DNA from 3 places in the Cupriavidus sp. C3SS-1 genome. Region 3 is predicted to be linked to each of the others. Evidence: predicted binding sites of a transcription regulator. Region 3 holds the regulator's gene; each other region holds the start of a gene.
What was found. Region 3 encodes LexA, which represses DNA repair genes until DNA is damaged. Its sites were predicted from a motif close to ACTGTATNNNNATACAGT; they were not measured.
Positions count from the first base shown of each region.

Region 1 (9,445 bases), on a different replicon from region 3:
GCGGTCCCGCTCGCTGACGAGTTGAAACGCCACGAACGCCCAGGTGGCAATGAGCCACGCCGCTGCACCCAGGTTCAAGGGGGAAAAGACCTGCCGCAGGCGCCGTTGCGCCTTGCCATATCGGGTGGTCGAGGGTTCTGGCATCAAATGGGGTTCGCCGCACAGCGAGGAATCGACATCGATAGCAGGCTAGTCGAGGTCAGCGAACCCGACAAGAGCCCGCGGCGGTTCCGGGCTCGGTTTGACCATCGTTATATAGACGTCTATATTACGCTGCATGAACCATTCGCTGCTTCTGCTGGATGCCTTCGCCGTGCATCCGGGCCATCCGGTATCGCGAGCCTTGTCCGGCGTGCTGGAAAGCGCCGCCGCAGGATGTTTGCCGCGCTTTGCCCAGTGGCTGGGGCTGTCGCCTGCAGAGTTCCGTGGCATGCTCGACACCTGGTTCCCCGGTGCCGCTTCGGCCGGATGGGAGCCCGACGCGCTGCCGGTGGACCTCGCCATGCTGCCGTGCGAGTTCGGCGACATCGTGGAAATGCTGTGGGACGGCCGCTCGCAAGGGGCGGATGGCGTCCATGTCCGCTGGGCCGCGCACGCGCTTGCCTGCGGCTGCTTCGGCCGCACCCATCTCTGGCGGGACATGGGCCTCTCAGGCAGGGACGATGTATCCCGCCTGCTGCGGCAGACGTTCGAGCCAGTCTTTCTTGCCAACACCGCGGACATGAAGTGGAAGAAGTTCTTCTACCATCGCGTCTGCCAACGGCTGGACCTTCATCCTTGTCCCGAGCCCTCCTGCGCGGGCTGCGACCAGTTCGCGAATTGCCACGGCGCCGAGATCCGCGTGGCCGTGCCAGCGGTGGCGGCCGTGCCGATGGCCGGCAAGGTGGGCTGAGCCGCCTGCCCGGCGTTGCACCGGGCGGCAGGCCGGACCCTGCGCGGGGTCTGGCGGTCTGTTCGTCAGTTCAATTGAGGCTTGCCGTAGCCATCATGGGGGATGGCTGCCCCGGCGCTGGCTGGGCCGTGCGATGCCCCAGGCGTCCAGCAGAGGCTGGAAGCTCGGACCGCCTTCGGCGTCGCGCGGGGGCACGCGACGCGCCGGAGGCAAGGCCCGGCCGGTCAGGCCGAACAGGCGCTCGGCCTGCGTCATGTCGTCAGCGGCCGGAAGCTGTTCGACGATGCCCATCTGCCGGGCGGATTTCAGTGCGCGCGTGAGTTCGGAAGCGGAGAGGCGGCACGCGCTGGCGAGTTGGTCGCGGCGCAGGGGGCCAGCATCCCGCAGGCAGGCCATCAGCGCGAGTACACAATCCCGGGTTGGTCGTTTCATGGTGGCTACGTCGGAAGAGCTTGCCCCGCGGCCCAATCCTTCGCTGGCCACGCCGCATCGAGCTACCCATTCTTCCGTAGCCCCAGCGCCTTGCCAATCGCATATCACAGTTGTTCACAATTGGCGCGCGCGTCTGGCGACGATCGTCGCCGTGGCTGCCGCGTTCAGGCCGCGGCGGCCAGAGCCGCCAATGGCTCGTCACGGCGGGCGCGCATCTCGCGCACCAACGCCTGTGGCGGCATCGTTGCCGCCGGTCTCGGCCGGCACGCCGACCTGGCGCGCGTGGAGGCCATCAGCATGCCGAAAACACGCGCGCTCAGTGACGGGTGGGCGGAATGTCCTGGGACGCAGCGCCCTGCGGCAGCAGAGTGCCATGCTTGCGCCAGCGGCGCTCCTGGGCGCGCTGCACTGCGGCGGCGATTTCATGGAGTTCCGCCAGGCGCGCTTCAAGTGCGTCGGGGTAGATGTCGTGCGGGCTGAACCTGAGACGGAAGGGCATGGTGTTGTCTGTCGTATTGGATAGATGGTTCGGCTGCGACGCCGCCCGGCATTGACCATTATCCCGGGGCATCGGGCGCGCTCGCCTGGCTGTTTCCAGTATGGACAGCACACAGGGCCGCACGCCAGGCCATCGTTGGCCGATTGACCTGACTCAACGCATTTCGCGCAATGACCTGTTGCGCGGGTTCCGTCCGCGGCGCGCCGTTCCAGCGGCATTCGATTTCCGCCGCCCTCTGACACCGTTGTAGGACGAATGCGGACTGCCCGCACGGTTTGCTGCTTGCTACGCTCAACTTAGCTGTCCGAACCCTTCATTTCGTTGCGGGCATGCCCACATCCACACGAAGCAAGGAGAATCGTCATGAGAAAGCTGTGCGCACTATTCGCCCTCGCCGGCATGCTGGTGATCACGGGCTGCAATACTATCCACGGTGCCGGCAAGGACATCGAACGCGGTGGCGAGAAGGTGCAGGGCGCCGCGGACAACACCAAGCAGAAAATGTAGCGCGGCCAGTCGTCAACCATCCTCAGGGGGCCCTTTGCGGTCCCCTGATTTATTTGCGAGTCGCGCTTGCGCAAGCGACGAACGGGTCACTGTGCCGTTGTGGCTTCCGGCGCTTGCGGCGCAGGGTCGATGCGATGGCGGCGCCAGCTTGCCGGCGGCAAGCCAAATTCGCGCTTGAACGCCCGGCAGAATGCCGCTTCGGAGTCATAGCCGACAATGCCTGCGACTTCGCCGATCGACTGGCTGCCATTGCGCAACGCCGTGGCGGCAATACGCAGCCGCCAGTGCGCCAGGTACTGCATCGGCGGCTGGCCGAGCAGGTCGGTGAAACGCTGCGCGAGCGCCGAGCGCGACAGGCCCACGCTACCCGCCAGTTCATCGACGGTCCACGGATACGCCGGGCGCGCGTGCATGCGTGACAGCGCGCGGCCGACGTAGCGGTCGCGCAGCGCCGCCAGCCAGCCGCGTTCACTTTCCGGCATGCCGTCGATGCAACGCCGCACCGCCTGCACGAACAGCAGTTCCGACAATTTCGCCAGGACCGTGGCACTGCCGGCCCGGGGCTCGGCCGCTTCCGACGTGGCGAACGCCAGCGCCGAGACCAGCCATGCGGATTCCACGCCGCGGTCCAGCCCCACCTTGAACAGGCGGGGCAAGGACGAGAGCAGCGGGTTGCCCAACATATCGTCGAAGGCAAGGAAGCCGCACACCATGCGCGTGGGGGTGCCTGCGCCGCCATAACTCACTCGCATGACCTCGCCGGGATTGCTCTCCATCATCCCGGCAACCAGGGGTCCGGCCGGGATCGGACTCAGGTGGAGATCGCTGCCGAGCACATGGGGTTCTCCTTGGGGCACGACCAGCAGTTCGCCGGCATCGACGCGCAGGCCTTGTCCGTCGCCGTCGGCCAGGCGGGCCCAGCAACTGCCTTCGGTGATGAGATGGTAGGACACGACCGGCCCCGTGCCAGGCAGGAAGGCGGCGCGCAGGCTGCTGTCGGCTTCGGAGATCAGGCACCACGGCGCCTTGAAGTCGCCGTTGAGAAAGACGGCACCGCTCAGTTGCACCGCGCGCAGGAGATCGGACAAGGCATCCACGGTCACTCCTTTCGCAAATCCGGCCAAATCCGGCGTTTTGCGCAAGAAAGCCGGAGGCCCGGTCAATGAAGCGGGCTGGCCGGGCTCCGATACTAGCACCGTGCCTGTCGCCAAACAACGGCGCGGGTACCCCGGCAATTCCGCAGGAGACCTATGCCATGGAAACGATCACCGCCCCCGATGCCAGCGCAGGTGCGCAGTCTGACTGGCTCGCGCTTGCCGCCTCGCTCGGCCGCACCTTCGACGAACGCGCCCCGGCCATCGATGCCCGAGACGCCTTCGTCAGCGCCAACTACGACGATCTCAGGGCGCAGCGTTTTCTGGCCGCGGCTGTGCCGCAGGAGTTCGGCGGCGCGGGCCTTTCCCATCAGGAACTGGGAGAGGTGCTGCGCGAGCTGGGCAAGTATTGCGGCTCGACTGCACTGGCCTTCGCCATGCACACGCATCCGGTGGCCACCGCGGCCTGGCGCTGGCGCAACCAGAAAGCGCCGGTGGAAGGGCTGCTCAAGCGTGTGGGCGGCGAGCAGATCGTGCTGCTTGGCAGCGGCGGGTCCGACTGGCTGCAGGGCAGTGGCACGGCGACACGCGTGGACGGCGGCTTCCGCATCGACGCGCACAAGGTGTTCGCCAGCGGTGCGCCGGTGGCGGACCTGTTCATGACCTGCGCCGTCCATGATGATCCGCAGGCCGGCCCTACCGTGCTGCATTTTCCGCTGCCGATGAAGACGCCGGGCGTGCGCATCGTGCCCACCTGGCGCGCCATGGGCATGCGCGGCACTGGCTCGCATGATGTGGTACTCGAAAACGTGCTGGTGCCGGACAGCTCCATTGCCGCGCGGCGCCCGCAAGGCGTGTGGCACCCGATGATGCATACCGTGGCGATGATCGCCTTGCCGCTGATCTATGCGGTCTACGTCGGCATTGCCGAGGCCGCGCGCGATATCGCGCTGCGTTTGGCGAAGCAGCGCCGCCTCTCGCCGCATGTGGTCGAACTGGCCGGCCGCATTGGCAATGAATGGGATGTCGCACGACTGGCGCTGGACGACATGTTCGCCGCCGCGGCCAGCCAGGCGCCGGGTGCCGTGACCACGAACCGGATCATGTGCGGACGCGCGCTGGCGGCGCGCGCGGTGCTGGCGACCGCCGACCTGGCCATGGAGCTGGCCGGTGGCGCGGGCTTCTATCGCGATGCCGGACTGGAACGGCGCTTCCGCGATGCCCAGGGCGCGCGCTTCCACCCGCTGCAGGCGGGCGCGCAACACGAGTACGCGGGCCGCATGGCGCTTGGTCTCGATATCGACGCGCCGCCCGGAGACGTGCGGGCGGCCGCGCAATGATGCCCGCGCTTGCGCCGCTGCCGTATGCCACCGAGGCCAGCAACGACAGTGGAGAGGAAGACGAGGACGATGCCAGGCAGGGCGCGCACTCGGCGGACGCGGTGCACTCGGTGCGCCGCGCCCTGCGCCGCGCGCTGGGGCAGTTCGCCACCGGCGTGGCGGTGGTGACGGCAACCGGGTCCGATGGCCGGCCCGTTGGCGTCACCATCAATTCGCTGGCCCCGGTGTCGCTGTCGCCGCCGCTGCTGCTCTGGAGCCTGGCGCTTGGCTCCGGCAGCCTGGCCGCGTTCCGCGCCGCGCCTTGCTACGCGGTGAACGTGCTGTCGCACACGCAGCAGGCCTTGTGCGAACGGTTTGCCACCAGCGGCATCGATCGCTTCCAGGGGGTGGCGCTATCGCCCGGGCCGTGCGGCACGGCGCTGATCGACAACGCGCTGGCGTGCTTTGTGTGCCGTCCGCGCAGCGCGCGCAAGGTCGGCGACCATGTGCTGTTCATCGCGGAGATCGTGTCCTACCGCATGAACCGGGGCGAGCCACTGGTCTTTCACGACGGTGGCTTTGCGGGCCTCAACGCTGCTTGCCCGCGATGACCAGTGCGATGCCGCCGAGCACGGCGGCGGCGCTGACCGCGAGCCGCAGCGACATGGTTTCGCCGAGCAGCGCCAGGCCGCCTGCCGCCGCGATCACCGGCACGCTGAGCTGGACGGTCGCGGCGGTGGCGGCCCTCAACCGCGGCATGACTGCATACCAGACCACATAGCCCAACCCGGAAGTCAATGCGCCGGACACCAGCGCACACGCCAGCCCGGCGCCATCCAGGCTGCGCTGCGCGTGCATCAGCAACGCCAGCGCAAGCGCCGGCGGCACGGCGCGCACGAAATTGCCGGCGGTGGTGGCAATGGCATCCGCCGCGCCGCGCCCGCGCAGCGAATAGATGCCCCAGGCGATGCCGGCCACGATCATCAGCAGCGAAGAGCCCGGCGGCGGTGCGGCCAGCCCTGGCAGCACCAGCCATGCCAACCCCCCCAGCGCCAGGGTCAGTCCCAGCCATTGCCCCGCGCGCAGCCGTTCGCCGACATAGAGCCCGTAGCCGGTCATGGTCGCCTGCACGGCCCCGAACAGCAGCAAGGCGCCAGTCCCCGCGGAAAGGTGCAGGTACGCGTAAGAGAATGCCGCCGCGTAGGCGAACAGCGCCAGCGCCGATGGCCAGTTGCCGCCGCCGGCCAGCCGGCCCGGGCCATGGCGGAATAGCAGGATCAGCCACAACGCTGCCGCTGCGCTGACGACCCGGACCAGCGTGAAGCTGGCCGCGTCGATGGCCGTGCCCTTGAGCGCCAGCCGGCACAGGATCGAATTGCCGGCAAAAGCCAGCATGGTCACGGCCGTCAGCAGGGCGACGCGGCCCTGCGGCATGGCGGGCGCCGCGGCGACCGGCTTAGCCTGCATGCGCGTCGTCCAGCGAGAACGAGGCGAGGTGTTCGATCGCCCGCACCAGCGCGGCATGGTCCCAGCCCGCGCCGCCCATGCCGACGCAGACATTGAACAGCTGCTGGCAAGAGGCCGTGGACGGCAGCCCGACCCCCAGCGTGCGCGCCGTGGACAGCGCAAGCGCCAGGTCCTTCTGGTGCAAGGCGATGCGGAAGCCCGGCTCGAACTTGCGCTGCAGCATGCGTTCGCCGTGGACTTCCAGGATGCGCGAACTGGCGAAGCCGCCCATCAGCGCTTCACGCACGCGCGCCGGGTCGGCGCCGGCGCGCGCTGCCAGCACGAGCGCTTCGCTGACAGCCTCGATAGTCAGCGCGACGATGACCTGGTTCGCAACCTTCGCTACCTGGCCGTCGCCCGCCTCGCCAACCCGCGTGATGTTCTTGCCCATAAGCTGCAGCAGCGGCAGCACGCGGTCGAAGGCGTGCTGCCGCCCGCCCGCCATGATCGACAGCGTGGCGGCACGCGCGCCCACCTCGCCGCCCGATACCGGAGCATCGACATAGTCGGCGCCGAGCGCTTCGACCTTCCTCGCAAATTCGCGCGTGGCAATGGGCGAGATCGAACTCATGTCGACCACCGTCGCACCGCGGGACAGGCCGGCAGCCACGCCGTTCTGCCCGAACAGCACGCGTTCCACGTCGGGCGTGTCGGGCAGCATCAGGATCACGACTTCCGACTGGCGCGCGACGTCGGTGCCATTGGCGCAGGCGTGCATGCCCGCAGCCTGCAGCGCCTGCGGCACGCCGCTGCGGCTGTGCGCGAACACGGTGTGGCTGCCTTGCAGCAGGTGCTGCGCCATGGGCGTTCCCATCACGCCCAGGCCGATAAAGCCGATCTTGCTCATGTTCTTGTCCGGTGGGTTGCCATGGCCCGGCTGCGCGGCCCGCGCCGCATGCAGCGTCGTGATTGATCATAGTCACTGCAGAGCCACCACAAACAGCCGGATCAGCGGGCGGCGCCAGCCGGTGTCGCAAGGATGGCGCGAATGCGCGCCAGGTACTGGTCGCCGACCGCGCGGTGCGTGCGCGCCGCTTCCTGTGCGAACTCCCGGCGCGAGGGCGGCCGGATGCCGAGGCTGCGGCAGATGGTGGACAGGTAAGGCTTGCGGGCGCCTGCCAGCCGGCCCGCCGCGGACTGGAGCGCGGCATCGCCGATGCGCGCGCGCAGCCACGCGAGCACCTGACGGTCATAGTCGTTCTGGACGCGGATCAGATGTTCCATGGGGCCTCCTCATACTGTTCATCCATACAGGTACTGTAAATATATACAGTAATCCGTTGGAGGCAAGGAGAATGTTCGGATGCCGCCTGGGAACGCCGGATCCACAGATCCTTAAAGTGCGGAGGGTTCCACCTCGATCAACGCGTCCACGACCACCACGCCATCGGCGTTCACCATCACCGGATTGAGGTCAACCGACCGGATCGCGCCGCCAGCCTTTTGAACCAGCTCTCCGACCTGCACTGCCAACCGGCACAGCGCGGCGATATCCACCGCCGGTTCGCCGCGCACGCCGTGCAGCAGCGGCGCGATGCGCAGCGTAGCCAGCGCCCGGGCCACGTCCGCCTGCTGGCAGGGCGCGAGCAGCACGGCGGTGTCGCGCAGCACCTCGACGTACTTGCCGCCGTCGCCCACCACCAGCACCGCGCCGAATACCGGGTCCCAGTGCGCGCCGATCATGCATTCGCGCTGGCCGCGCGACATGCGCGCGACCACCACGCCCTCGCAGGTGGCGCCCATGGCCTGCAGCGTGCGAGTCTGGGCCGTGAAGGCGCTGGCCACCGATTCCGGGTCGTTGCAGTGCAGGGCCACCAGCCCGTGCTCGCTCTTGTGCGGCACCTGCGGGGAACTGGCCTTGACCGCCACCGGGCCGCCGATGCGTTGCCAGGCCGCGACCGCGGCATCCACGTCGTGGCAGACGTAGTGTTCGACCACCGGCATGCCGGCGGCTGCCAGCCGGGCGAGGCTGCCGGCCTCGCTCAGCGTCCCGCCGGCTCCGGCGCTTGCCTGCCGCGCGGGAACCGCCGGCAGCCGGGGCTCGCCCTCGGCGGCGATCTGGCGCAGGCGCTGCTGGTGCGATACCAGTTGCGAGAAGGCGGCTAGCGCTTCGGTGGTGTTGGCGTAGGTCGGCAAGCCGGCTTCGCGGAAGACATCGGCCACGGGCTGCTGCCAGACCGCGACTGCGATGGGCTTGCCGGCGGTGTCGGCAAACGCGGCGGCGTCGCGTGCAAAGCGCGGCACATCGTAGCCCATGCCGGAGACGGGAATGTCGAGCAGGAACAGGTCGGCAGCTGGATCGCTTGCCACTACGGGCAGCACTTCGCCGAACAGTGCGCTGTTGGAGAGCAGCGCCGCGGTGACATCGACCGGGTTTGTGGTCGTGGCAAAGCCGGGCAGGCGTTGGGCGAGCGCGGCCCGCGTGGCCTCGGACAGCGGCGCGAGCGTCAGTCCGAAAGTCTGTGCCGCGTCGGCGGCCATGACGCAGCTCGCGCCCGAGTTGCTCACCACCACCAGCCGCTGCCCGCCGGTATCCCAGCCACGCAGGTACAGCGGCGCGCAGCGCGCCAGTGCGTGCGCATCATTCACGCGCCAGATGCCGTGGCGGTCCAGGAAGGCGTCGACCGCGCGGTCTTCGTTGGCGATGGCGCCCGTGTGCGACGCCGCGGCGCGCTGGCCGTCCCGCGAGCGGCCGGCCTTGACCGCCACGATGGGCACGTTGCGGGCCCGCGCCACGCGCGCGGCTTCGGCCAGCACCTCGGGATCGGCCAGGCTTTCCAGGTACAGCAGCACCAGCCGCACGCCGGGATCCTGTGCGACGGACAGCGCCAGTTCGCTGACCGTGACGTCGGCCTGGTTGCCGGTGGCGTGCATATGGCGCACGCCGATGCCCTGGCCGCGCAGCAGCCCGTAGACCATGGCCGCCACGCCGCCGCTCTGGCTGACGACCGCTACCGGCCCGTCTTGCGGCGCCACCTCGATGAACATGGTGGAGAAACTCGCGATGGCGCCGCTGCCAAAGTTGGCCAGCCCCTGGCTGTTCGGACCCACCAGCCGCAGGCCGCTGGCGCGCGCGGCGCGCACCATCTCGTCCTGCTGGCGGCGGCCTTCGGCGCCGGCCTCGCCAAAGCCGGATGCGATCACGATGGCCGCCGCCACGCCGAGCCGCGCGCAGTCACGCACGGCCTGCACCGCG
Region 1 covers NZ_CP172700.1:1,701,982-1,711,426, reverse strand. Annotated here, with positions in the region: gene ACIGJC_RS23950 (bifunctional diguanylate cyclase/phosphodiesterase) at 1-144, opposite strand, end outside; gene ACIGJC_RS23945 (nitrogen fixation protein NifQ) at 278-892, shown strand; gene ACIGJC_RS23940 (hypothetical protein) at 986-1,324, opposite strand; gene ACIGJC_RS23935 (hypothetical protein) at 1,641-1,823, opposite strand; gene ACIGJC_RS23930 (entericidin A/B family lipoprotein) at 2,187-2,330, shown strand; gene ACIGJC_RS23925 (AraC family transcriptional regulator) at 2,417-3,427, opposite strand; gene ACIGJC_RS23920 (acyl-CoA dehydrogenase family protein) at 3,586-4,764, shown strand; gene ACIGJC_RS23915 (flavin reductase family protein) at 4,761-5,354, shown strand; gene ACIGJC_RS23910 (EamA family transporter) at 5,332-6,177, opposite strand; gene ACIGJC_RS23905 (2-hydroxy-3-oxopropionate reductase) at 6,200-7,096, opposite strand; gene ACIGJC_RS23900 (CppA family protein) at 7,198-7,473, opposite strand; gene ACIGJC_RS23895 (acetate--CoA ligase family protein) at 7,585-9,445, opposite strand, start outside.
Region 1: ACIGJC_RS23900 (CppA family protein) is a predicted target of LexA. The motif match lies at 7,506-7,523, and genes of this name have one in related genera.

Region 2 (9,445 bases), 1.6 Mb from region 3:
GTCAACCTGGCGCCGGCGGACCTGCCAAAGGAGTCGGGCCGTTTCGACCTGGCCATCGCACTAGGCATCCTGGCGGCCAGCGGGCAGATACCGTCGGCGGAGTTCGACCAATACGAGTTCGCCGCCGAGCTGTCGCTGTCGGGCGACCTGCGGCCGGTGCGCGGCGCGCTGGCGATGGCCATGCGCCTGGCGCGCGAGAACGCCGTGCGGCAGGCCTGCGGCGACACCCCGCGCGCGTTCCTGGTGGCAGCGGGCAACGGTGCCGAGGCGGCACTGATCGAAGACCTGGCCGTCCACGGCGCCGCCACGCTGCGAGAGGTCTGTGGCCACTTCGCGCCGCCGTTCAACCAGCGCATTGCCCGCGCGGTCCCGGCCGCGCTCGCGCTGGTGCCGGAGCCTGGGCCGGACCTGCGCGACGTGCGCGGCCAGGCGCAGGCGCGGCGGGCGCTGGAAGTGGCCGCCGCTGGCCAGCATTCCGCCCTGCTGGTGGGGCCACCCGGCACGGGCAAGTCGATGCTGGCCCAGCGCCTGCCCGGACTGCTGCCGCCGATGTCGCTGGACGAGGCACTGGAATCGGCCGCCGTGCTGAGCCTGACGCCCGGCGGCTTCAAGCCCTCGCGATGGGGCGTGCGGCCGTGCCGGTCGCCTCATCACACCGCGTCCGGGCCGGCCATGGTCGGCGGAGGCGGCAATCCACGCCCCGGAGAAATCTCGCTGGCGCACCATGGCGTTCTGTTCCTGGACGAACTACCCGAGTTCGACCGCAAGGTGCTCGAGGTGTTGCGCGAGCCGCTGGAATCGGGCCGCATCACCATAGCGCGCGCGGCGGGCCATGCCGACTTCCCGGCGTGCTTCCAGTTCGTGGCCGCCATGAACCCGTGCCCCTGCGGCTACCTTGGCCATCCGGAGCGCGCATGCCGCTGCACGCCCGATCAGGTCCGGCGCTACCAGTCGAAGATTTCAGGGCCGCTGCTCGACCGGATCGACCTGCAGATCGAAGTTCCGGCGCAGGATCAGGGCGAGATGCTGGACGGCCCCGCCGGAGAACCCAGCGAGGTCGTGCGCGCCCGCGTGCTGGCCGCGCGCGAGCGCCAGCTGGCGCGGCAGGGCAAGCCCAACAGCGGCCTGGCCGGGCGCGAGATCGAGCACCACTGCCCGCTCGAGCCGACCGCCCAGGCCTTGCTGCGCGGCGCCATGGCACGGCTGGCGTGGTCGGCAAGATCGTACTTCCGGGTGCTCAAGGTAGCGCGCACGATCGCCGACCTCGAGGGCGCGGGGAACCTGACCACGGCGCACATCGGCGAGGCGATCCAGTATCGGCGTGCATTGCGCACACCGGGTTGATACCGCACGATGGATTCAGCGCCGCGGCGGTACGCCTACAGGCGGTTCCACGGGTGGCGGGACCGGATCGTCTTCCGGCGGCAGGGGCAGGTCGGGCGGGACCCCCGGGGGCGTGGGATCGTCGAGGGGCGGGACGGTATGCGCCGGGCGCGCGGTCGTACCGGCGGGCGAAAGGAAAGTCGGCATCAGGGGATCTCCGCGACGAAGGTCTCCCCTCATTGAAGCAAACCGGACCGCTTATCGCCAGCAGCGACCGGCAAGCCGCCCTCAGGCGTGCTGGCGGCGCACGAAGAACAGCGCCGCGCCGACGGCCATCAGCACGCTGCCGAAGAAGCGGTTCTGCCAGCGCACGGCGCGCGCATTGCGGAACAGGCCTTGCATGCGCGAGGCCAGCAGCGCATAGCCATGCATGACGACCAGATCGACGCCGCACATCGTCACCGCGAGGATGGCCAGCTGCGGCCCGAGCGGATGCGCGGGATCGATGAACTGCGGCAGCACCGCGACCATGAAGATGATCCCCTTCGGGTTGGTCACGTTGGTCAGCAGGCCGGTGGCAAAACGCCGGCGCGGGCTCATTGGCGTCACGCGTACGGCATCGCTGCCATTCGCTGCCGTGCCTTCCTCAACCCGCGCCCGCCATTGCTGCAGGCCCAGGTAGATCAGGTACATGGCGCCCACGGTCTTGACCGCGGCGAACGCATGCTCCGACGCCAGCAGCAGCGCCCCCAGCCCGCCACCGGCAATCAGCAGGATGATGACCAGCCCGGCCTGCAGGCCGAAGATGGTGGTCGACGTCCTGCGCACGCCGTACGACAGGCCATGGCTCATCGACAGTACCGCGCCTGAACCGGGCGACACGGCAATGACCCAGCACGCGGCGAAATAGGCCAGCCAGACTTCCCAACGCATCACTTCTCTCCTTCAGACAAACCTTGAGACAAAACGTGGGGGCGGATCAATACGGATGGAACCCGCCCAGGAACTGTTCCACCTGCTCGGCATGGCGCTGGTCGCGCGCGCCCTCGCCCGACTCCAGCACCACCGCCTGGTAAGCGCGTGGGCCCACGGCCACTAGCCGCGCGGTCAGGCGGCGCGGCAACTTGTCCTGCGGAGACACGCCGCTTGCCTCGACTTCGATGCCGTCGAGCGGCCGCGCCGGCTGGTCGGCGGACTGGATCGTCACCGCGCGCGCGCGCACGGGCTCGCCGACATGTACGCCAAGGTTGGCCAGCAGGCCGGATTGCATGGCAGCCAGCGCCTCGCGGCGCAGGGCGGCATCGTCGGCCGGCAGCGTGACGACGCCGACAGCGAACAGCATCTCGTCGACGCGCGCCGCCTCCATGGTCATCGGCAGCTTGTGCCCGGCAATGGCCACGTCGCGCGCGGCGCTGGTCGGCTTGCCCGGATAGAGCGCGGCATAGCCGCCCTCGCCCGACTGGATCGTGCGCCAGTCATAGCGCGGCGAACACGCGCCGAGCCAGGCCACGGCAAGCATGGCCGGCAACACCAGGCGAAGCCGGGAGAACCACTGACAGACCTGAGGAGGGGGCATCGGGGGCGTGGCCGCTACGTTGCGGCGCGGATTGTCGGGGCCGGGACGGCGGCGGGCTGGCGCCTCGCCGCCGGGCGGAAACCGGTATTATCCTGGAAGCCGCCGGCCCGTGCTTGCTGCGCTTTACACCATGCCCCCGCTGATCCCGATCCGTCGACCCTCCGTTCGTCTTGCGGCCGCAGCGCTGCTCGGACTTGCCGCCCTGGCCGGCTCCGCCAGCGCCGGCACGCCACATCTGCCGCGCGCGACTGACCTGGCCGCCCATGCCGCCGAAGCGGCGCGCCGCGGCGAGCCGCTCGTGGTGCTGGTCTCGCTGCCCGATTGCGGCTACTGCGACACCGTGCGCAAGAGCTATCTCGGCCCGCAGGCAGCAGCCGGCGAAATCGCCGTTCGCGAAGTCGACATGACCGCCGACACCCCGTTGCGCGACACCGATGGCTCGATGACCACGGCACGCGCGTGGGCCAAGGCACATCAGGTGCGCGTGGCGCCGACCGTACTGTTCCTCGATCGCGAAGGACGGCAGGCCGCAACCCCGCTGCGCGGCCTCCAGCCCGATTTCTACGGCGCCTACCTGGAACAGGCCCTGGGCCAGGCGCGTGCTGCTGTCGCCACCGCACGCTGACCACCGCCACTGCGGCGGATTGACGCACGCGACGGAATGCAGCAGCGCGCCGCGCCCGGGTTTAGAATGGCCTGTTGCCAGTTGAACGGGGCCGGCCCCTGCCGGACCGCATTGCCATGACAAACGCCGCCTCCGCCACTTCCCGACCCCGCAAGCTTTGGCCCATCGCCGTAGTCGTCGTAGTCCTCGCCGCGCTGGGCTGGTTCGGCTACCGCGCGCTGTCGCCATCGAGCCAGGTGCCCGCCACCACCTTCACGCTGCTCTCGGGCGAGAAAGTCAGCACGGGCGACCTCAAGGGCAAGGTCTACCTGATCAATTTCTGGGCCACGAGTTGCGCCACCTGCGTCAAGGAAATGCCGGACATGGTCCGCACCTATGAGCAGTACAAGGGCAAGGGGCTGGAATTCGTAGCCGTGGCCATGAACTACGATCCCCCGATGTACGTGATGAACTACGCCAAGACGCGCGGCCTGCCGTTCAAGGTCGCGATGGACTCGGACGGCGCCGCGTCCAAGGCCTTCGGCAATGTGCAGCTCACGCCCACCACCTTCGTCGTGGACAGGGACGGCCGCATCCTCAAGCGCTATGTCGGCGAGCCTGAATGGGACGCACTGCACAAGCTGCTCGACGGCGCGCTAGCCAAGGCGGCCTGACGAATTTTCCGGCAACGGCTGCAAAACGGGGATAAAAGGTGCTCATCGGGCACCTTTTTTGTTGGGCTGGTGCCGCGCCCGCTGCGACTGGCTTGCGCCCGGGGCCTGTATGGATATACAGTTTGCGCCAGTCTTCCTACCCGCCCTGACGGCGGCCACACCCGAACCGCCCGTGTCACTGGATCTTGCCCCTCTCGCGGAATTGCCTTCCGCCCTTGCCGAACATGCCACACCGGACGCTGACGTCCCCGCCTACCTGGCGCGGCTCAATCCGGAACAGCGGACGGCGGTCGAGCACACCAGCGAAGGTCCGCTGCTGATCATCGCGGGTGCGGGCTCGGGCAAGACCAATACGCTCGCCCATCGTGTCGCGCACCTGGTGCTCAAGGGCGCCGATCCGCGCCGCATCCTGCTCCTGACGTTTTCACGCCGCGCGGCGGCGGAAATGGGCCGGCGCGTGGAGCGCATCGTCGACCAGGCGCTCGGCATCAGTACCGGCGCCGGCCGGGCCGCGCTGCAGTGGTCGGGCACCTTCCACGCGATCGGCGCACGGCTGCTGCGCGAATACGCGGAAACGCTGGGCTTATCGCCGGCCTTCACCATCTGCGACCGGGGCGACTCCGCCGACCTGATGCACGTGGTGCGGCATGACCTGGGCCTGTCCGAGCAGGCCAGCCGCTTCCCGAAAAAGGAAACCTGCCTGTCGATCTATTCGCGCGTGGTCAACACGCAGGCGCCGCTTGAAGACGTGCTCAAGCGCTGGTTCCCGCGCTACACCATGTGGATCGATGCGCTGCGCGCGCTGTTCGCGGGCTATGTCGAAGCCAAGCAGAAGCAGCAGGTGCTCGACTATGACGACCTGCTGCTGTACTGGGCGCAGGCACTGACCGAGCCCGCCATCGCACAGGACATGGGTGCGCGCTTCGACCATGTGCTGGTCGACGAATACCAGGACACCAACGCGCTGCAGGCGTCGATCCTGCTGGCGCTGCGGCCCGATGGCCACGGCCTCACGGTGGTCGGCGACGACGCGCAGTCGATCTACGCGTTCCGTGGCGCCACCGTGCGCAATATCCTCGATTTCCCCGCGCAGTTCGCGCCGCCCGCGCGGCAGGTCACGCTGTCGCAGAACTACCGTTCGACGCAGCCGATCCTGCAAGCCGCCAACGCGGTGATCGGGCTTGCGTCCGAGCGTTACACCAAGGATCTATGGTCCGAGCGCACCTCGGCCGAGAAGCCGGGCGTGGTCGTGGTCAACGATGAAGCCGACCAGGCCCGCTTCGTGGTCGAGCGCGTGCTGGAGCGGCGCGAGGCAGGCCTGGCGCTGATGGCGCAGGCGGTGCTGTTCCGCGCGGCCGACCACAGCGCGCAACTGGAGATCGAACTGGCCCGGCGCAATATCCCGTTCGTGAAATTCGGCGGCCTCAAGTTCCTCGAATCCACGCACGTGAAGGACGCGATGGCCGTGGTGCGCTGGCTGCAGAATCCGCTCGACCGCATCGCGGGTTTCCGCACGCTGCAGTTGCTGCCCGGCATCGGGCCCAAGACTGCCGCGCGCGTGCTCGACGCACTGGCGGTGGCCACCGAGCCGCTGTTCGCACTGGAATCGTTCGAGGCGCCGCCCGCCGCCGCGCCAGCCTGGAGCGACCTGCTGGCGCTGGCGCGCACGCTGCTCGGACCGGCCTCGCCGTGGCCGTCGGAGTTCGAGCAGGTCATCGCCTGGTACCAGCCGCACCTGGAGCGCATCCACGACGATGCCGCCGCGCGCATGGCGGACTTGCAGCAGCTGGAGCGCATTGCCGCGACCTATGCCTCGCGCGAGCGCTTCCTGACGGAACTGACGCTGGACCCGCCCAGTGCATCGAGCGATGAATCGGGCGTGCCGCTTCGCGACGAGGATTTCCTGATCCTGTCGACGATCCACTCGGCCAAGGGCCAGGAGTGGAAGGCGGTGTACGTGCTCAATGCCGTGGACGGCTGCATGCCGTCGGACCTCGCGACGGGCACGACAGAAGAGATCGAAGAGGAAAGGCGGCTGCTGTACGTGGCGATGACGCGCGCCAAGGACCATCTGGATGTCGTGGTGCCGCAGCGTTTTTATGTGCACCAGCAGCCGGGGTTCGGCGATCGCCATGTCTATGCGTCACGCACGCGTTTCCTGCCGAACCGGGTGATGCCGAATTTCTACAGCCGGTCCTGGCCGCCTCCGCCGATGCCGGGAGAAACGACGTCGAAGGCAACGCTGGCGCCGGTGGATCTGGCCAGCAGGATGCGGAATATGTGGCGGTGAGCCGCGGACGCTGACTCGCCTCAGCAAACCCGCCGGTTTGCTCCCTCCTTCCACGCAGTGGGACAGGGGAGAAACACCGCGGTCGATGGAACGCCGCAGTCAATTCCCCTTACGCAACCTTCTCCAGCAACAAACCCTTCAGATACTCCCCTTCCGGGAAGGCCGACAGCATCGGATGATCCGTGCCCGCCGACAACCGGCGCAGGATGCGCGCATCGGCACGCGCATCGGTCACCGCGCCGGCCACGATCTTCTGGAACAGCTCCATGCTGATCGCACCCGAGCACGAGTACGTGAACAGCAGCCCGCCCGGACGCAGCAGCTGCGTGCCGACGAGGTTGATTTCCTTGTATGCGCGCGCGGCACGATCGATATGCTGCGCCGACGGCGCGAACTTCGGCGGGTCGAGGACGATCAGGTCGAACTGGCGGCCTTCCGCGCGGAATTCGCGCAGCGTCTTGAACACGTCGGCATCGAGCCACGTCGCACGGTTCTCGTCGAAGCCATTGAGCGCAACATTGCCCGCGGCAATCTTCAGCGCCTCGCCCGAGGAATCGATCGAAGTCACCGATGTGGCGCCGCCGCGCAGCGCCACCAGCGAAAAACCACCGGTGTAGCAGAAGCAGTTCAGCACCTCGCGCCCGGCGGCGAGGTCGCCGACCAGCTTGCGGTTGTCGCGCTGGTCGACATAGAAGCCGGTCTTGTGGCCGTTGCGCACGTCAACGTAGTAGCGCACGCCATGCTCGGTCACCGACAGCGCCGGATCGGGCTCGGCGCCGGCCAGCACGCCGGTCACCAGTTCCAGCCCCTCGCGCTGGCGCACGGCGGCGTCGGAGCGCTCGTACACGTTGGGGCATCCGGTCTCCTTGACCAGCGCCTGCACGATGGCGGTCTTCCAGTGTTCCACGCCGGCGGAATTGAACTGGCACACCAGTTGGCCATTCGCGCCGTTGCCGTAGTAATCGACGATCAGGCCCGGCAGGCGGTCGGATTCGCCGAAGATCAGGCGCACCGCATCGCTGTCCTTCACCCACTGGCGGCGATAGGCGATCGCCGCGGCCACGCGGCGCTTGAACAGCGCGTGGTCGACCGGCTCGTTCTCGTCGAAGGTCCACGCGCGCGCGCGGATCTGCGATTCGGGGCTGTAGGCGGCCTTGGCCAGGAAACGGCCATCGGCGGCGCGCACGATGACGGTCGCGCCCGGTTCGCAGCGGCCTTCCGTGGTGGCGATGCCCGTGGCGTAGATCCACGGATGGCGGCGCAGCAGGGACTTTTCCTTGCCGGGCTTGAGGGTGATGGTGTTCATGTTGGTATGGAAATACAGCAGAGTCCGGGGCGTCAAAACCGCGGATATGCAAGCCGAGGGCACCCCTCTCCCGCCTGCGGGAGAGGGGTGGGGGAGAGGGCGGGAGCGTCAACGAAGTGACGGGCGTCGATATCGCCAGCGCCTGCCCTCTCCCCCGGCCCCTCTCCCGCGAGCGGGAGAGGGGGAAAACAAACGGTGTTCTGAGGGTCGATGCCTTACAGCACCACCTTCACCATCGGATGCGCCGTCAGCGCGCGATATAGATCGTCAAGCTGTTCGCGGCTGGTGACCCACACCGTGACCGTCAGGCCCAGATAGTTGCCCTTGCTCGACGGACGCATTTCCATCTTCCCGGCGTGAAAGCCCGGGTCGAACTCCTGCACCAGCGTCACGATGGCTTCGGCAAAGCCGTCCTGCATCGCACCCATCACCTTGATGGGAAAATCACTGGGGTACTCGATCAGCGACTGCTCGGGCGGGATATCGCCAGGCTTGCCGCCGCCATGGTTGTCGGTTGCCATTTCAGTTTCTCCAGCAACCCGGCGCGCGCATGGCGTGCCGGGCCGCTCCATCACATTACTTGCGCTTGAACCACAGGCGGATGGTGTCCCACAAGCGGCCGAAGAAGCCTGCCTCGGGCACTTCTTCCAGCGCCACCACGGGGAACTCCGCCACCTTGGTGGTGCCATCCATCAGCTTCACCGTGCCCACCTGCTGGCCCGCGGCGATCGGGGCGATCATCAGTTCCTGGCGCTCGAGCACCGGCTTCAGGCGACCGCCCGTGCCCTTGGGCACGGTGACGAAGGTCTCGTTCTGCACGCCGATCTTGACCGTGCCGGCCTTGCCCTTGTAGATGTCGGGCGTGGCCAGCACCTGGCCCTTGTCGTACAGGCGCAGCGTGTCGAAGAACTGGAAGCCGTAGTTCAGGATCTTCAGGCTTTCCTGCGTGCGGATCTGCTCGGTGGCCGTGCCGATCACGATCGACACCAGGCGGCGCGAGCCATTCGGCACGTTGGCCAGCGGGCGCTGGGCCGACGAGATCAGGCAGTAGCCGGCGGACTTGGTATGGCCGGTCTTCAGGCCGTCCACGGTCGGGTCGATGTACAGCAGGCGGTTGCGGTTGGGCTGCCTGATCTTGTTATAGGTGAACTCCTTCTGCGAGTACATTCCGTAGTACTCGGGGAAGTCCTTGATCAGGCGCGTGGACAGCGTGGCCAGGTCCACGGCCGTGGTGTAGTGGTTCGGATCGGGCACGCCATCGGTGTTGGTGAAGTGCGTGCCCTTCATGCCCATGCGCTGGGCTTCGCGGTTCATCATCGCGACGAAGCCTTCCTCCGAGCCGCCCACGGCTTCGGCCAGCGCCAGCGAGGCGTCGTTGCCGGACTGCACGATCAGGCCCATCAGCAGGTCGTTCACGCTGACCGGCTTGCCGGCTTCGATGAACATGCGCGATTCATCGCTTTTGACCTTGCGCACGATCTCGGTCGGCGTAATGGTCTGGTCCAGCGTCAGGCGCTTTTCCTTGAGCGCCTCGAACACCAGGTAGGCGGTCATCAGCTTGGTGAGCGAAGCGGGCTCGATGCGCAGATCGGCATTCTGCGACGCCAGGGCCTGGCCGCTGGTCACGTCGTACAGCATCCAGGACTTGGCCGCCACCTGCGGCATCGGCACA
Region 2 covers NZ_CP172699.1:323,380-332,824, reverse strand. Annotated here, with positions in the region: gene ACIGJC_RS01545 (YifB family Mg chelatase-like AAA ATPase) at 1-1,344, shown strand, start outside; gene ACIGJC_RS01540 (LysE family transporter) at 1,612-2,256, opposite strand; gene ACIGJC_RS01535 (hypothetical protein) at 2,303-2,899, opposite strand; gene ACIGJC_RS01530 (thioredoxin fold domain-containing protein) at 3,030-3,524, shown strand; gene ACIGJC_RS01525 (TlpA disulfide reductase family protein) at 3,641-4,177, shown strand; gene ACIGJC_RS01520 (ATP-dependent helicase) at 4,350-6,467, shown strand; gene ACIGJC_RS01515 (class I SAM-dependent rRNA methyltransferase) at 6,577-7,773, opposite strand; gene ACIGJC_RS01510 (YbeD family protein) at 7,989-8,294, opposite strand; gene ACIGJC_RS01505 (D-alanyl-D-alanine carboxypeptidase family protein) at 8,350-9,445, opposite strand, start outside.
Region 2: ACIGJC_RS01520 (ATP-dependent helicase) is a predicted target of LexA. The motif match lies at 4,282-4,299, and genes of this name have one in related genera.

Region 3 (9,445 bases):
TCCGGGTGGACGATGAATACGATTTCGTAATGACGCATTGACGCTCCTTTTGGATAAGCCACCCGGGCGTCACGTCCGGTGCGGCAAGGTTGAATAGCCTTAAAGTATAGCCCGGCTATTGACAATCACGCAACCGCAATCACGCCGAGGCGAACAGCGCCTGGAGCCGGTCCGGCGCCGCCGCCAGCCCCGGTTCTTGCGCAAGCGCCACCAGCAACAGCACCCTTGCCTTATAGGGGTTCAGGTCCGCGGCGGAGACAAACAGGCCGGCATCGGGGTCCGTAACTGGCGGAATCGACACATGACCGGCCCCGGTCCGCGAACTCCGCACCACGGCAACACCGGCCGCGGCGGCGTCCCTGAGCGCCGCGATCAGCGTCTCATGCACCGAACCGTTGCCCGCCGCCGCAACGACCAGGCCGCGTACGCCGGCAGCCACCATTGCGTCCACCGCGATGCGCCCCGGCTGCGTATAGCTCGCGACGATCTCGACCTCGGGCCACCGGGCCGGCACGGGAAAGACCGCCGCAACGGACTGCGTGGGCGTGCGCGGCAGCCGCACCAGCTCGTCCTGCACGAAACCCAGCGGACCGCCCTGCGGCGACGCAAAGGCATCCACCGCCGAGGTATGCGCCTTGGTCACGTCGCGCGCCGCATGGATCTGCTGGTTCAGCACCACCAGGACCCCCTTGCCGCGCGCAGCCGGATGGCCGGCGACGCGCACCGCATCTAGCAGATTGAGCGGACCGTCCGCCGACAACGACGTCGACGGCCGCATTGCGGCGGTCAGTACCACGGGCACCGGACAGGCCTGGGTCAAGTGCAGGAACATCGCCGTCTCTTCGAGCGTGTCCGTGCCATGTGTAATGACGATGCCGGCCACGTCCGGCTCGGCCGACCAATGCTGAATACGCGCGGCCAGCGTCGGCCAAAGCGAGAACACCATGTCCTTGCTATCGATCTGCGCCACCTGCTCGGCTTCAATCCGCGCCATAGACTGCAACGCCGGCACAGCCGCCAGCAACGTCGACACGGGCACCGTCGCGGCCTGGTAGCGCGCGCTGCTGGCCGGATTGGTCGAGGCGCCGGCAATGGTGCCGCCAGTGGCCAGAACCACGATGCGGGGAAGCTGGGACATGGTGGGGGATACAGGGAGCTGAAGTCCGGCGATTGTACCTGCGGCATGCGGGCAAACCGGATGTCGAGCAGACGCTTCTGAAATTCTGCTTGCGCTTGCGCCGATACTGTATAAAATCACAGCATACTGTTTAAACATACAGTGCTCACCCGGCTGGCGGACAAATAGCACCGGGGCACTTATCGGAACGCTTCCATGGCGACCCTGACACCCCGGCAGCAGCAAATTTTCGACCTGATCCGCAATACGATCCGCGGCACGGGTTTCCCGCCCACGCGCGCCGAGATCGCCGCGGAGTTTGGCTTCTCATCGCCCAATGCCGCGGAAGAACATCTGCGAGCGCTGGCGCGCAAGGGCGTGATCGAACTGACGCCGGGCGCGTCGCGCGGCATCCGCCTGAAGGTGGCGCGCAGCGATTCGGAAACCCCCGACCAGTTTTCCCTGCCGATGTCCGGGGTCATGCAGCTGACGCTGCCGCTGGTGGGCCGCGTGGCCGCCGGCAGCCCGATCCTGGCCGCCGAGCATATCGACCGGCAGTACCAGGTCGATGCCTCGGTCTTCGACGAACGCCCCGACTACCTGCTGCGCGTGCGCGGCCTGAGCATGCGCGACGCCGGCATCCTCGACGGCGACCTGCTGGCCGTGCGCAAGGCCAGCGAGGCGCCCAACGGCAAGATCGTCGTGGCGCGCCTGGGCGACGACGTCACCGTCAAGCGCCTGCAGCGCCGTGACGGCGCCATCGAGCTGATCGCGGAAAACCCGGACTTCCCGAACATCATGGTCGGGCCCGGACGCGAAGAGTTCTCGCTCGAAGGCATTGCCGTCGGGCTGATCCGCTCCTCGGGCTTCTGACCAGCGCGGCCAGCCGCGCGCTAGCCGCCGCCCTCCTCCTTGCAGTGCCGACGCCGCCCGCCTGACGGGTGTTGACCCCGCTTTTGCCAATCGAGAGGTGTAGCCATGCCGCAAACCAACCACATCGCCGCACGCCAGCCGGTCAAGCCCGTGCCGTTCCGGCAATCGAAGGGGGTTCGCATCTATCAGGGCGCGCAGCGCCGTACCATGGTTGGCAGCATGGCGGCGATCTGCCGGATGCTGGAACTGGCCGAGCCGACCAAGCTCCTGGCCTGAGGCTTGCCGATGGGCGGGGCCGGCCGGAGTGAAATGCAGCGGTAATGCCGCCCTGACGGCGGCTAGTCGTTGGCGTCGCCGGAGATATGGTCGATCTCATGCCTCGCAGCCGCGTAGGCCGCCTCGATGGCACTGTCTTCCGTTGCCGCGAGCGCGCCGGCGTTATGTCGATGTCCGTGTCCACGGATGACAAACGACCAGTCCCATTGACCGTCGGGCGCCTTGATTGACTGAATCGAGATTTCCCGGCTCTTGTATCGATATTCCATGGCAGCCTCCCGGTGTCCGGGGCATCGTAGCATGAAGGTCCTGACCATCCGAAGCCAGTTGCTTCCCGCTCGGCGGGGGCGGAACAGGGTCGTGCCGAGCCGACGGCCGCACTCTTCAGACCCGCAGCTGCTGTGTCGTTGCCTTCTTACCCAGGATAGCCATTGCGATCAGCCCGAGGGATGGCGTGAAGATCATCGAAAAGGTCAGCCAGACCGCAACGGAGCGGCCCAGAATGTGGGCCAGCAGACCAATCCCGAAAGAACAAAGCAGCCAGATAGCCAGGGCAAGCATGATGATGTGGAGAACGAGTTCGTTACCACGCCAGTATGGAAAACCGGTGCAAATCCATTTGACTCCAGGTGACATCCGCTTGGCGAATCGGGACAGTCGGTATAAACCCCATCCGCCTGCGATCGCCTTGTCGGACAGCGACTGATACCGGCGCGGTGTTCCCAGGCCGACACTATCTGCACAGACTCCAGGAGACAGCCATGGCCAACAAGAATATCCACGTCGTGCCGACCTACAATGGCTGGGCCGTACAGCTCGAAGGCGGGTCCGGAAATGAGCAGCGTTTCACCTGCCAGCAACACGCCATCGCCACCGGCACGGAGAAGGCGAGACGGACGAAGGTCGAGCTGCTGATTCACGGCCGGGATGGACAGATCCATGAAAGGAATTCGTTTGGCCAGGAGACGCCCGACATCAAAGAGTGATGGCTGGGCCGGCTCGCGAAACCGGACACCCAGGACAACGCTCGATATAGCGGCTGGCGAACATAACCCGGCGCGTGTCGCCGGGTTTTTCGCTGCAAGGCGACGTACAATTTTTGCCAGATAGCTCTCTGGCTGGGCGCGGGCTCGCAAACCCGCCTTCGTCAGCCCCTGGTGATCGCCATGATGAAGCTGGTATGGATGATCGCGGCACTGGCCGCCGCCACAGCCACAGCCGCGCGCGCCGAAGACGCCTATGTCTATCCGTTTGACGACATGAGGGTCGGGGAAACGGTTCGAACGCCGTTCCCCACGGTGCTGTACCTGCACAAGAAGTGCGACCTGCCCTTGGCCGGCGCCGATCAAATGCGCTTTTATGCGGCCTACCACGGCGCGTGGGACACCGGTTGCTGGGTGAAAAATCTCCGCGGGGATGCGGTGATCGTCGTGCCCAGAAAGCCGACCAAGACGATTTCGCTCGATGCACTTGCCCGCGCGGATGTCCAGAAGGACGGCACGATGACCATCAAGGCGCTGCCCGCCCGCGGTCGCTAGGCCGTCCGATTGTCAATCGCCACGCTGCAGCGTCAGTATCTCGGCCCGTTCTGCCACCGATCCCTGTCCCCGTAGTCCCGATGGTCATCCCGGTCGCCGCGATCGCGATCATGATTGTGGTATCGACCATCGCTGTAGTAGCCACCGTCCCGGTGCTCATCGCGATCGGGGGCCACGACGCAACCGCTGAGCAACGCTGTGAAAGCGGTAAGCAGCACAAGAGTGATTTTCATAAGACTCTCCTGTCCTATCCTCGTCCTTTCCAGCATATGCAGCGGACCTTCGGGAGGATGTAGGACAGGGGTTCTGTGACTGCCGGGTGCTTTCCTACAACGGCGCAACCGCGATCATGGAAGCCCCCCAAATGGGAGTGTCAGCATGCGCCCGGTCGTTACCGCGGCCCCCTGCGACGGTGCATGCACACCACGGTCACCGCCGCACAGCACACCAGGTTGAGCAACGCGATCAGCGTGAAAAACAGGTCGTGGACGACGATGACACCGTAGGCCACAGCGGTGGCATTGGCCACGACCCACGATCCCCACGTCAACAGCGAAATGTCGCGCGCGCCGTCGGTACTGCGCCACACCGCCATCAATTGCGGCACATAGGTGAAGATGCGCGCCGCGTTTGTCATGAAGTAGAGCCAAGCGATCGTTGACTCGGTTGGCCGGGAAGACATGGTCGTCCCGACATGCCCGACCGGCGCGCTCCAGATCAACGCTGCAAGGATGCAGTAGATCAGCGCGATCATATAGCCAGCGGATGTTCGCCGGGCGGGCGTGGCTAGAACTCGATTGACACGGTGGAGCATCTTGGCAACCTTCTCGTTACAGGGATTCATGCTGCTCGTAAGCGTATAAACTCCTTCGCAACGCCGCGTCATCGGAAGCGATGACGGACAACACCCATAACAAAAAAGGGAGTTCGCCATGGACGGCCTGGAGGGCGTGACAGCCCAGCAACTCTCCGACGTGATCGGCGCCATCTACGACTGCGCGCTAGAGCCCGCGCGCTGGCCCGGCGCGTGCCGGTCGGTGGCGGACTTGTGCGCAAGCACGGGCGGCGGCATCTGCGTGCATGACCTCAAGCAAGTGCGCAACGACCAGTTGTTCGTGTTCGGCTACCAGCCCGAATTCCTGGAGAAGTTGGGCAGTGAGTTCGCGCAAAGCCCGATGGCCGCGGCGGACATCGTCTCGAATGTCGGGGACGTCAATTCGCTGGCCAGGGAGCCCCGGCAACTGCTTGAAAGCCGCTTCTACCGCGAAGTCCTGGAGCCGTACGGACTGACCGACATCATCTGGTTTCCGGCCCTTCGCACGGGCGGACGCGTGGCCTCGCTGCACGCTTCCCGCAGCAACAAGAAGCCGCACTACCAGCAGCCCGAGGCGCAGCTGTTCAGGCTGCTGTCTCCTCATGTCTGCCGGGCAATGGCGATCTCCGACGCACTCGACATCCGGGCACTTCGATCCGAGATGCTCGAAAAGACGCTCGACGGGCTTTCAGCAGGCGTATTCCTTACGGCGCGCGATGGGCACGTGGTTTATATGAATGCCGCAGCCGAGCGACAGGTGAAGGCCGGCCATTCGATCTGCATAGCTCACAACCGGCTGTCGGCGGTCGAACCCACGGCTCGCGCGGCACTTGCCAAGCACATCGATGCCGCGACGCGCGCCGACAACGCTTCATCGTGGAACGAGCATTCGGTGGCGATTCCCGATGGCGCCGGAACAGGCCGCGGCTACGTCGCCACCCTGCTGCCAATAGAGAACGGCGAGCGCAGCGGCATCCTGGCACCGTTCGCCGCATCGGTCGCCGTGTTCATGCAAGACCCCATCCAGGTCCCGCTCATGCCCGGCGAAGCCTTTGCGCGGCTGCACGGATTGACCGGTGGCGAACTACGCGTATTACTGGCGCTTTCACAAGGGCTTGGAGGCATGGAATCGGCGGAGATGCTAGGCATCAGCGAGCCGACTGTTCGCACCCATCTTCAGCACATCTTTTCGAAGACCGGTACGACAAGGCAGTCCGATCTCCTCAATCTGCTGCATCGCTCCACGCCGCCGGTTCGAGGCTAGCGACATGAGCGGGCGGGCGCGCGCGGCGACTGGACGCGTTTGATGTCCGGGCCTTGTCATTCAATCCCGGACAAGGCATCGATCAATGGGCACGAAGCCTCATCGCCATGGGTGTGGCATTGCCGGACAAGACGCTCCAACTCGGCTTGCAACCGTCGCAAATCCTGCAATCGCTTCTCGACAAGATCGAGCTTTTGTTCGGCCAGTGTGCGGGCGGTCTTGCACGAGCCACCATTGCTCTGTCGCAGCAGTACCTGGATTTCATCCAGGGTGAAACCGAGAGACTGGGCCCGGCGGATGAAATAAAGGCGCTGCAGGCTCTGTTGCGAATACCGGCGAACGGTCCCAAAGGCACGTTCTGGCACCGACAGCAACCCGCACCTCTGGTAGTAGCGCACCGTTTCCACCCCGACGCCCGCCGCCTTGGCCAGCTTGCCGATGGTTAGCATGTGCTCCATGGCTTGACTCCGTACCTTGGTACGGAACTAGGCTAGGCATAAACCTCACATTGGGAAAGGGCAGTTTGCAATTCGCAGTGCACTTCGGGGAAGGGGCCAAGATGAGCAACCTCAAGCTGCAGTCAGTCATCACCTGTCCTAACTGCGGGCATGCCAAAGAAGAAACCATGCCGCTGGACGCCTGCATGTGGCGTTATATGTGCGAGTACTGCCACACGATGCTCAGACCAAAGACTGGAGATTGCTGTGTCTTCTGTTCATATGGCACCGAACGGTGTCCGCCAATGCAGCAGCGAATATGTCATGCATGCCCTAATAGGCACCCATCGCGCTCCCCTTCTCTGGTTCGGGGGGGAAATCCCCTAGGGACGAAATTAGAATCATCCCTCTAAACTGAGTTTTCATTTGTGCGCCGCAGCAGCCTGCTTCCGACGCACCCGTTCAACCGGGCTGAGTTGCCTCGCGGTCGGCAGCACCCACTAGCTCACAATGAGAGTCAAAATGAAGGACCGCGATGCCTTGAGTGCACTGACTGACAAAGTTTCACAACTACGGCAGCATTTCCCCGGCAGGAGAATCGTGGTGGCCCGAGAGGGCTTTGCCGCTGTCTTTGAACGCTGCGAGATCGGAAAGGACGGGGTGATGATCACTGCAACGCCCATCGAATCCGGGTCAAGCACCCTCGTGATTCCTTGGCACCCGGCGGATTACTATCTCCTCGTCGATGAGGCCCAGGCGACAGAATAAGGGGAGCAGAAACAGAAACGGCGCCGATGGCGCCGTAAGGAATTCGCATCACTAAAGGGTTAGAAAACCCGCAAAGCACTGATGCGAAAAAGGAATTTTGGGGTGGCTGATGGGACTCGAACCCACGACGACAGGAATCACAATCCTGGACTCTACCAACTGAGCTACAGCCACCGTAGAGGTCATCAGCGAAGCGCTGATCGACGAAAAACAAGATTATACAAACTACTTTTCGTTATGGCTAGTATCCCGCACAAAATTTTTTCGAGGCCCAGCATCGTCAACGGCGAGGCGACCATTTTGCCTCCAGCAGCACCGCCTGCTTGATCGCTTCGATGGTTTCGGCCTCGGTATTGTACTGCCCCAGGAGCCGGCGCGATTTTCCATTGAGCGCGTCTTCCTGGAGCGCCCTGCCCGCTGCCTCGGTCGTGCCCAGGCGCCAGCAATAGCGGGCCGTCCATTTGCCATCCTGCAATTGCTCGGCCACCCAAACCAACCGGAAGTCCTCGAACACGACCCCGAACGACGTCTGGTCATCCACCACAGCCACCTCATTCCAGCGATTGAATTGACAAAAACACGGCTTCGCTTCCATGTCGCCGCCGATCGTATCACGGTCACCCGCACAATGAGACGCGGCCTTGCCACTCGCACCGGACATCCGATTCGAGCGTAGATATGCTCTACGCAGCCCCTACTGATGCAGGGTTCAACGGCTGCTCCGGCGCAAGGATACTTTTACGCGAGGGACATTGACCCCCCTCGACCTTCCCACCGGGCGGCCTCTCGGAGAGCCGCCTGCTTTTTTTTGGATTGAACAGCTTGCTGGCGCGGAACCCAGGAGCCCAGTCATTTGCCAAACACTGCCGTGTATTAGCTTTGTGGAGGTGGTAGTGAAACAGATATCCGGGATGGCGATGACAGCGTTGCTGGCGATCATGCTGGCCGCATGCGCTGGCGGCGGGGCAGAGGGTGGCGGCTCAAGTATCACCACCTATGGTACGGTTGATGTCGGCGTCAGCCACACAAGCAAATAGTTGCCGCCGGAGGAACTCTGCCGTCACAGTTGCATCCAACAGCCTGCTCGGTACGAGTCAAAAAAAAAGAGCCCGCAGCGCGGACTCTCAACTTTTGCGATCTCAAATGCCCTGAAGGCCGTTGCACTGTAGCTGGCAGCCTCGCCCGGCACCATTCGGGTTAACCGAACGTCGCAGCCGGGCAACTAAAAAAACAGCCCGCAATGCGGGCTGAATAATCAGTTGAAGAAAGCCCTGTATTCGAGGGCAGGCACAGTGTATGAAAGCGCCTGCCCTCGGCTAATTAGGGGAATCCCTTTCCTGGCGCGGCTTTCCGGGCAGTGGCTGGGCACATGTGCCGCACGCGCTACCCGAAGCGCCCTATGCATAGGTTCGCCGTTCGGAATTAGAGTTTTTACTCCACAAGTTTCCTGGCACTGTTTGCAGTAATCGCCTATGCGGCGACGCGTTGGTTTGCCTCCGCGTGCTCGGTGGAATGCAGATGCGAACGCGCCTCTGCGAAGATTGCATCTACGTCGCTCCGCGCGCGGGCTGCGGACATCCGCTTGGCGTCGGACAGCACGCGCCGCCAGCCACGGCCACCCGCGATGCCGCGGTACAGACCCAGCATGTGGCGAGTCACCGCCCCCATGTATCCGCCACGTTCCACCAGCTCGCCGATATAGCGCTGCATGGCAAGCTCCACCTCCAGCCGCGACGGCACCGGCGCATCGGCATCGCCGTAGAAACGGCCATCCATTTCGGCGAGCACATAAGGCTGGTGATAGGCTTCGCGTCCGATCATTACGCCGTCGACATGCTCCAGGTGGGCCGCCATGTCGTCGTAGCTGACGATGCCGCCGTTGATCAGGATTTCCAGTTGCGGGAAATCCCTTTTCAAGCGGTAAGCCACTTCGTACCTCAGCGGCGGAATTTCGCGGTTTTCCTTCGGGCTCAGGCCTTTCAGGATCGCATTGCGCGCATGCACGATGAAGGTCTCGCAGCCGGCCTGCGCCACCGTGCCGACAAAATCACGGACAAATTCGTAGTGCTCGACCTTGTCGATGCCAATGCGGTGCTTGACGGTCACCGGGATCGACACGGCGTCGCGCATCGCCTTCACGCAGTCGGCCACGAGTTGCGGCTCTGCCATGAGGCAGGCACCGAACGCGCCCCGTTGCACGCGCTCGGACGGGCAGCCGCAATTGAGGTTTACTTCCGCGTATCCCCACTGCTGACCAAGGCGCGCCGCCACGGCAAGGTCGGCCGGCTCGCTACCGCCCAACTGCAAGGCCACAGGATGCTCCGCGGCATCAAAGTCCAGATGCCGCGGCACGTCGCC
Region 3 covers NZ_CP172699.1:1,892,352-1,901,796, forward strand. Annotated here, with positions in the region: gene rpsF (30S ribosomal protein S6) at 1-38, opposite strand, end outside; gene ACIGJC_RS08750 (asparaginase) at 140-1,138, opposite strand; gene lexA (transcriptional repressor LexA) at 1,334-1,990, shown strand; gene ACIGJC_RS08760 (hypothetical protein) at 2,096-2,266, shown strand; gene ACIGJC_RS08765 (hypothetical protein) at 2,329-2,535, opposite strand; gene ACIGJC_RS08770 (hypothetical protein) at 2,651-2,827, opposite strand; gene ACIGJC_RS08775 (DUF2188 domain-containing protein) at 3,028-3,252, shown strand; gene ACIGJC_RS08780 (hypothetical protein) at 3,433-3,804, shown strand; gene ACIGJC_RS08785 (hypothetical protein) at 4,196-4,558, opposite strand; gene ACIGJC_RS08790 (helix-turn-helix transcriptional regulator) at 4,737-5,882, shown strand; gene ACIGJC_RS08795 (MerR family transcriptional regulator) at 5,939-6,340, opposite strand; gene ACIGJC_RS08800 (GDCCVxC domain-containing (seleno)protein) at 6,508-6,732, shown strand; gene ACIGJC_RS08805 (hypothetical protein) at 6,842-7,087, shown strand; tRNA gene ACIGJC_RS08810 (tRNA-His) at 7,186-7,261, opposite strand; gene ACIGJC_RS08815 (hypothetical protein) at 7,368-7,682, opposite strand; gene dusA (tRNA dihydrouridine(20/20a) synthase DusA) at 8,558-9,445, opposite strand, start outside.